Regions from separate parts of the Bradyrhizobium sp. Leaf396 genome, predicted to be linked through region 2. Evidence: predicted binding sites of a transcription regulator. Region 2 holds the regulator's gene; the other holds the start of a gene.
The links. Region 2 encodes LexA, which represses DNA repair genes until DNA is damaged. Its sites were predicted from a motif close to TGTTCNNNNTGTGTTCNG; they were not measured.

Region 1 (3,402 bases), on a different contig from region 2:
AGACCCGCGAACTCGAACGGCTGAACCACGATCTCGAAGACCGCGTCCGCGCTCGCACCGCGGAACTGGAGCGTTCCACCGCGAAGCTGCGCGAAAGCGAGCAGCGGCGCAGCATGGCGATCGCTGCCGGCAAGATGGGGTCCTGGGACTGGGACTGGGTCAGCGGCGATTGGATGTGGGATGAGGGGCAGTACCGCATCTTTGGCGTCGACGCGGAGAGCTTCGAGGTCAACCCGGCGAATGTTCAGGCGCTGTTGCATCCCGATGACGTCGATCAGTTGCGCAGGGCGATCGCCGAATTCAGCAAAGGCACGCGTGCCTATGAGACAGAGTTCCGCATCGTGCGGCCCGACGGCGAGGTTCGCTGGTGCGTCGGCACGGCGGCTGCAACGGTCGACGAGAGCGGGCGCGTGGTGCGCGTCAGCGGCGTCACCGTCGACATCACCGAACGCAAGCGCGCCGAGGAGCGGCAGAATCTGCTGGCGCGGGAAGTTGATCATCGCGCTAAGAATGCGCTGGCGCTGGCGCAGTCGATCGTGCGTCTCACCCGGGCCGACGAGGTCAAGGCCTATGTCAACGCCGTCGAGGGACGCATCAATGCGCTGGCGCGCGTGCACACCATCCTGTCGCTGTCGAGCTGGCAGGGTGCCGAACTCTCTAAGCTGATCGACGAGGAGCTTGCGCCCTACTCGCTCGGCGGCCAGATCAGATTGGCCGGGCCCGAAGTCCAGCTGCTGCCGACAACGGCGCAGACACTTGCGCTCGCGCTGCACGAGCTCTTCACCAACTCGGCGAAGTATGGCGCGCTCTCCACGCGATCGGGGCGGCTTTCGATCGCCTGGCAGATTGAGGACGAACTCCTCACCCTGAGCTGGGAGGAATCCGGCGGTCCGTTGGTCATGACACCGAAATCCCGCGGCTTCGGCACGCGGAGCCTGCTTGCGAGCGTCGAGTCGCAGCTTGGCGGACAGGCGCAGTTCGATTGGCGCGCCGAGGGCCTGTTGTGCCGCCTGGAGGTCCCGTTGACGCGCAAGGCCTCGGCGACGACAGCACCCGGCAAGTTCGACGCCGCCGGCGCCGCCGAATTGCAACGCGCGTCCGGTTAACCGGACGCAGCGCTCGTCATGCGCCGGACCGTCCGCGGTTCGCGTGCGACCCGCCCTTCCAGCCAGGCTTCCGTTCGCGCGAGATCGCGCAATGCCCTGGCGTAGCGGCGTGCCGCGCTTCGCTCCGCCCCGTTCGGGAGCTTGCGCGCCTTGCGCAGGATGTCCGCGGCCGCGTTGCGATAGGCCAGCGAGCGGTAGAGAAAGACTACCTTACCCATATTGATGTTCCCGTTTTGCTGGGCTCCATCCTCGCAGGCCCGGCATGAACGTCGCATGAAAGCCGGCGACAACGATTCCTCCACTCGAAAGGAACCTGGTAATCACGCTGGCGTTTGCATGCCACAATTCGGGATGCGGTCCATGCGCAGAAGGCATCAGCTGATCTCAGCCACCGGCCTCATCAAGCTGTTGACGCATACAATGATGGGCGCAGCCCTCGGCCTCACCTTCACCCTCACGCTTGTCCTGTCCAACCCGGCCGTGGCCAACTTGCTAAACAACGGCGGAAGCCAGGCGATCGTGGTCGTCGCTCTCACCTTGGTGATGACGTTCGCGATCGGCGCCACCCTTACGGGCGTCGTGTTCATCCTTACAGAGGACAAGGAACCATGAAGGGTGCGTGACGCACTATGCGACGACCCGTTTAGGGTTTGTGCGCGAACGAGGGTTGCCTGCGTCAATTTAGCCGTGATTCTCCCGCATGTCCGATCACGCGTGCGGGATCACCAGCGGTCGTCATGCGCGACCGCGCACCCGGTCCCGAATGTCGGGCAGAACGTCGGTGCCACCAGCCGCCTTCCATTCCCCGATCAGGAGGTTGATCCTCCGGCGCAAATCCATCTGCGCCAGGGCCTTTTCAGTGCAGTCGCGATCGCGCTCGACGAGGTCGCGCACCGACACCTCGACGTCGGCCATCTCAAGCCTCAAGGCTCTGATTTTGCGTCGAATTTCGCTAATTCTGTTGTCCATGGCTTGTTAGAACAAAATAGGAACATATAGTCAAGTCACGATTTCGGAACGGAGAAGTCAGATGCCGGTGCAAGGTAAATACGACGCGCGGGTTTTCCTGAGCGAGCAGATGACGCGAGCGCAGGGGCTCAAGCTGAAACGGCTGAGCGAGGAAGCTTATCAGCCTGCTCAGTATTCGCGTGATCTCTCCTTCAGCGAGGCCGCACAGCGCATCCGAGCGTTGGAAGCGGAGATCGAGCTGGCGAATTCCTTCTAGACTGCATCGCGCCTTCCGGAGTGTTGCACACGCGCTCCCGGAACCATGCCTGTACCGAAGGGTTCTTCTCGGCCAAGGGAGAACATGCATGGCACGCAAGGCAAAGAAACGCTACTCACGCAGCTCGGGCAGCGATGTCGCGAGCGAGATGCGGCGCTACAAGAAGGGGACCGCGAAGAGCGGCCGTGGAGGACGCGGCGGCCGCGTCAAGAGCCGCAAACAGGCGATCGCGATCGGACTGTCGAAGGCGCGCAAGAAAGGCAAGAAGGTCCCGAAGAAGGCATCGAAGCGAACGAGCGCCAAGAAGACCTCCAAGAATACGTCCAGGAAAACATCCAAGAAGTCGTCCAGGAAGTCCTCGAGGAAATCATCGAAGCGTAAATCCTCCACACGGTCGCGCTGACCTGTTCACATCATGCTGCCTGGCATGAAGCAGCGGATCGAAACCCCGAACGCCGTCTTCACCGGCCACACCATGGTGCGGCCGGCCCGGTTCGGCTCGGTGATCACGGCGTCGTCCGGCACCTCGATCCACTGCCCGTCGAGACGCACACGGTAACGTCCGTTGTGCGATTCCCAGTCGGGATCGGCAACGGCGAAACCATCCGCGTCCGAGCAGCATGGACCGAGGCGACTGCGCAGGCTGTCGAACCAGGGCTTCAGGGGAGAATTCGCGTAACGGCCATCGTCGCGCCCGAACGCGTTTCCGCCTGAAAGAACCAATGGCGCCACGAGCAGCGTGCTCCACAGCGAGAACTTCAATCGATCCATGTCGGCACCGATCAACTGCGTACCACCGGCCCGTTCCACAAAGCGGTGGCAGGTTGGAAGTTCCAAGATTGCAACCACATTTGGCGGCGCCCATTGCCGTCTGCAACGGGAATTGGAACTGTGATGAGCCAAGAGGCTCTTTCAGACGACCTGCGTCGCTGCGGCTAACAAGAATGTTATCCGGACGTCCACGGGACTTCTGAGGATGAACAGGAAAGGCGGCCCGAAGGGCCGCCTTTTTTCTAACCGATGTTGCGCGCTCGGCTTAGGCGAGCGGAACCGCGACGAATCTTGTCGCCT
Region 2 (3,402 bases):
CGATGGACGGCTATGCAGTGCGGGCGGCCGATGCGGCCACGATCGATTCCAGGCTGACGGTAACGGGCGAGGTCGCAGCGGGCCGTCCGTTCGCTGGAAGGGTCGGCGTCGGCGAAGCCGTACGAATCTTCACGGGCGGCGTCGTTCCCGATGGCGCCGACGCGGTTGTGATCCAGGAGGACACGATCGCCGAGGGCAAGCTCATCACGATCAAGGAGGCCGCAATTCCCGGCCGTCACATTCGCCCCGCCGGCGTCGACTTCCGCGAGGGCGACGTGCTGCTGCGCAAGGGAACCCGCCTCACCGAGCGCGATCTGGCGCTGGCCGCGGCAATGAATCACCCGCAGCTCGCCGTCTGCCGCCGTCCGAAGGTCGCGATCCTTGCCACCGGCGACGAACTGGTGGCGCCGGGCAGCACGCCCGGTCCCGGCCAGATCGTCTACTCCAACGGCTACGCCCTGCACGCGCTCGCGCGCAGCGAGGGCGCCGAGACCATCGATCTCGGCGTTGCCGCCGATACGCTGGAGTCCACGTCCGCCGGCATCCGCCGCGCCCGCGAGAGCGGTGCCGACATCCTGATCACCACCGGTGGAGCGTCGGTCGGCGACCACGACCTGGTCCAGCAGGCGCTGAGGGACGAAGGCATCTCGATGGCGTTCTGGAAGATTGCGATTCGGCCCGGCAAGCCGATGATGCACGGCCGGCTCGGCGCGATGCGCGTGATCGGCCTGCCCGGCAATCCCGTATCATCTTACGTGTGCGCCTTCCTGTTCATGGTGCCGCTGATTCGTGCGCTCTCGGGCCGCTCGATGATTCATCATCAGCGCGAGCACGCCGTGCTGGGTCGCGATCTCGCTGCCAACGACCAGCGCGAGGATTATCTGCGCGCACGCCTGGAGCTGCGCGACGACGGCGCGCTCGTTGCTGTTCCCGTGAGCCATCAGGACTCCTCGCTGCTTGCGAATCTTGCTGCGGCACAGCTACTTCTCGTGCGCGCACCGTTCGCGCCGAAGGCCGAAGCCGGCACGCCCTGCGTGGTGCTGCGGCTTCCGGCCTGAGCTGCGGGGCCACACGCATTCCGCGAACTCCGCCCCGTTCACCGTAAATTAAGCAGTTGCGGAACACATATCGAACATATAGTGTCCGTTCATGATTTGTTTCGAGATGTAGCGGCCTTATCGCCGAAATTCATCGTCTCGGAATCGAACGACATCAACCGGGGGACTTTGGTCGAGATGTTGACGCGCAAACAATACGAGCTTCTGCGGTTCATCAGCGAACGTCTGAAGGAAAGCGGCGTGCCGCCATCCTTCGATGAGATGAAGGATGCGCTCGACCTGCGCTCGAAGTCAGGCATCCATCGCCTGATCACGGCGCTCGAGGAACGCGGCTTCATCCGCCGCCTGCCAAACCGCGCCCGTGCCATCGAGGTGATCAAGCTGCCGGAGCTCCAGGCCGCTGCCGGCAGCCGCCGCGGCTTCACGCCTAGCGTCATCGAGGGCAATCTCGGGAGGATACGCCCCACGTCCAGCCCGCCTGCGGACGAAGGCGAGCGTCCCGTTGCGGTGCCCGTGATGGGGCGCATCGCAGCCGGCACGCCGATCGAGGCGTTGCAGACCCGGAGCCACACCATCAGCGTGCCGCCTGACATGCTCGGCTCAGGCGAGCATTATGCGCTCGAGGTACGCGGCGATTCGATGGTCGAGGCCGGCATCCTCGACGGCGACATGGCTCTGATCCAGCGCAACGAGAGTGCCAATACCGGTGACATCGTGGTGGCGCTGATCGATGACGAGGAGGCCACGCTCAAGCGCTTCCGCCGCCGCGGTGCCTCGATCGCGCTCGAGCCTGCCAATGCCGCGTACGAGGTCCGCATCCTGCCGCCGAACCGCGTGAAAATTCAGGGCAAGCTGATCGGGCTTTACCGGAAGTACTGAGCGGATCCAGCGTCCGAGCTTTGTGGCGCGGATGAGGATCGCTCCGGCTGGATGGTTTTCTGGTTCTGCGCAGATTATCCGGCCCCTTTTTCTCCCGCGCGATGTCTCAAGCTTGCTTGCGAGCAGCATCGCACCCCGCCGATTCAAGGCGACGACCGCGCGTCGGTTCGCTTTGAGCGGAAGCGCAGCAGCGCTGATGGCAGCATCGGGGTCGCGTGGCTGTTGCACGATCGCCGCATCGTCTGCAGAGCAATCGTATGCGGCTGCCGAAAATGCTCCGAAGCGAGCTTTGTTCCTATTGGATTGGGGAAAGATAATGTGATCGCGGCCTGCGGACGCAGCCGCAGATTTGCCTACAACGAAGCAGAGCGTTGCGTGCTTCCACCCTGTTGGAGGCCTGCGCCTCAAAGAGGTGCGGGTCATCTTCACATGAGGAGCACCCGATGTGTGACTACAGCCTGCATGCCATCGCGACGCGCCCGGCCGAAGTCGGCGAGACCATCGTCACGACAACGTTCCGCGGCACCTCAACGCGCGGCTTCGCGTCTGAAGCCGATCTCTCCGTCGCAGTCTGCCTGCTGCCGGGCACCGAGCTCGCTTTTGCCGACAACGTCCGTTACGATAACCGCTGGATCTGGACGCGCACCGTCAACTCCCGCGTCGGCAAGTTCGGCAAGATCGATCCGCACATTCCCGATCGCCATCATGACGCGATCGAATTCCCGGACGGCAAGTCCGTGCTGGTGACACAGCTGGTCGAAGGCCAGCGCGCGACCGTGCTGCAGCTGCCGGTGACCCAGACAATTGGCGAGCGCGAGCACAAGCCGCAGATCGCCGCCGGGACCCGGTCGACGATCACCCGCCTGCCGATCGACTGAAGCCGTCGTTCCGACCGAGAGGTCGAGAACCAGGATCAAAATGCCATCGCCGGCCGCGGCCGGCGAGATGGTATGGGTGCGTTCATGGAAGCCCGTCGGTTCGCCTGGTCCCGTCTATCCTCCATCGTCAGCCTGCAAGTCGGCATCCGATGGCGTTGCGTCCCGATTGCGGGGCAGTGCCGTCTTCGGCGCGAGGCTGCCGTCGAAGTCTCCCTCGCCGGCGCCCGCCGGCAACCAGGGGCGGCTTGCGCTGCGCGCCCTCACGGCCTGAACCGAGAAGCCTTCGCCGCTCCGCGTCAGAGCCAGTGCACCCTGACTGGCCAGACGCGGCCGGTCGATGACCATCGCCGCGCAATCAGGGGGCACGGGCCGCGCCGTCACCACCAGCGCGGCGCGGCTGCAATCGTCCGCCAGCGCGTCGATGCGGAGAGAAAGCGCGACCAAGCGCCCGTCAGCCAAGGCCGTGACGCAGCCGGACGCGTCGCAAGACACACCGTCGGCCAGCGAGGCACTGCCGGCGTCGCGGGGATCGCCGTCGGCAGCCAGCCATTGCTTGAGCAGGAAGCCATCCCTGCTCGCGCGGATCA

Region 1: ASG57_RS05510 (DUF3072 domain-containing protein) is a predicted target of LexA. The motif match lies at 2,083-2,100, and genes of this name have one in related genera.

Annotation. Positions count from the first base shown of each region.
Region 1 is NZ_LMQJ01000004.1:133,825-137,226, forward strand. Features, by position in the region: gene ASG57_RS05490 (HWE histidine kinase domain-containing protein) at 1-1,106, shown strand, start outside; gene ASG57_RS05495 (hypothetical protein) at 1,103-1,324, opposite strand; gene ASG57_RS05500 (hypothetical protein) at 1,467-1,718, shown strand; partial or broken gene ASG57_RS05505 (hypothetical protein) at 1,783-2,021, opposite strand; gene ASG57_RS05510 (DUF3072 domain-containing protein) at 2,137-2,331, shown strand; gene ASG57_RS05515 (DUF6496 domain-containing protein) at 2,420-2,734, shown strand; gene ASG57_RS05520 (hypothetical protein) at 2,740-3,102, opposite strand; gene ASG57_RS05525 (Do family serine endopeptidase) at 3,368-3,402, opposite strand, start outside.
Region 2 is NZ_LMQJ01000064.1:272,832-276,233, reverse strand. Features, by position in the region: gene ASG57_RS32615 (molybdopterin molybdotransferase MoeA) at 1-1,058, shown strand, start outside; gene lexA (transcriptional repressor LexA) at 1,236-1,937, shown strand; gene ASG57_RS32605 (hypothetical protein) at 2,381-2,815, shown strand; gene ASG57_RS32600 (ComEC/Rec2 family competence protein) at 2,930-3,402, opposite strand, start outside.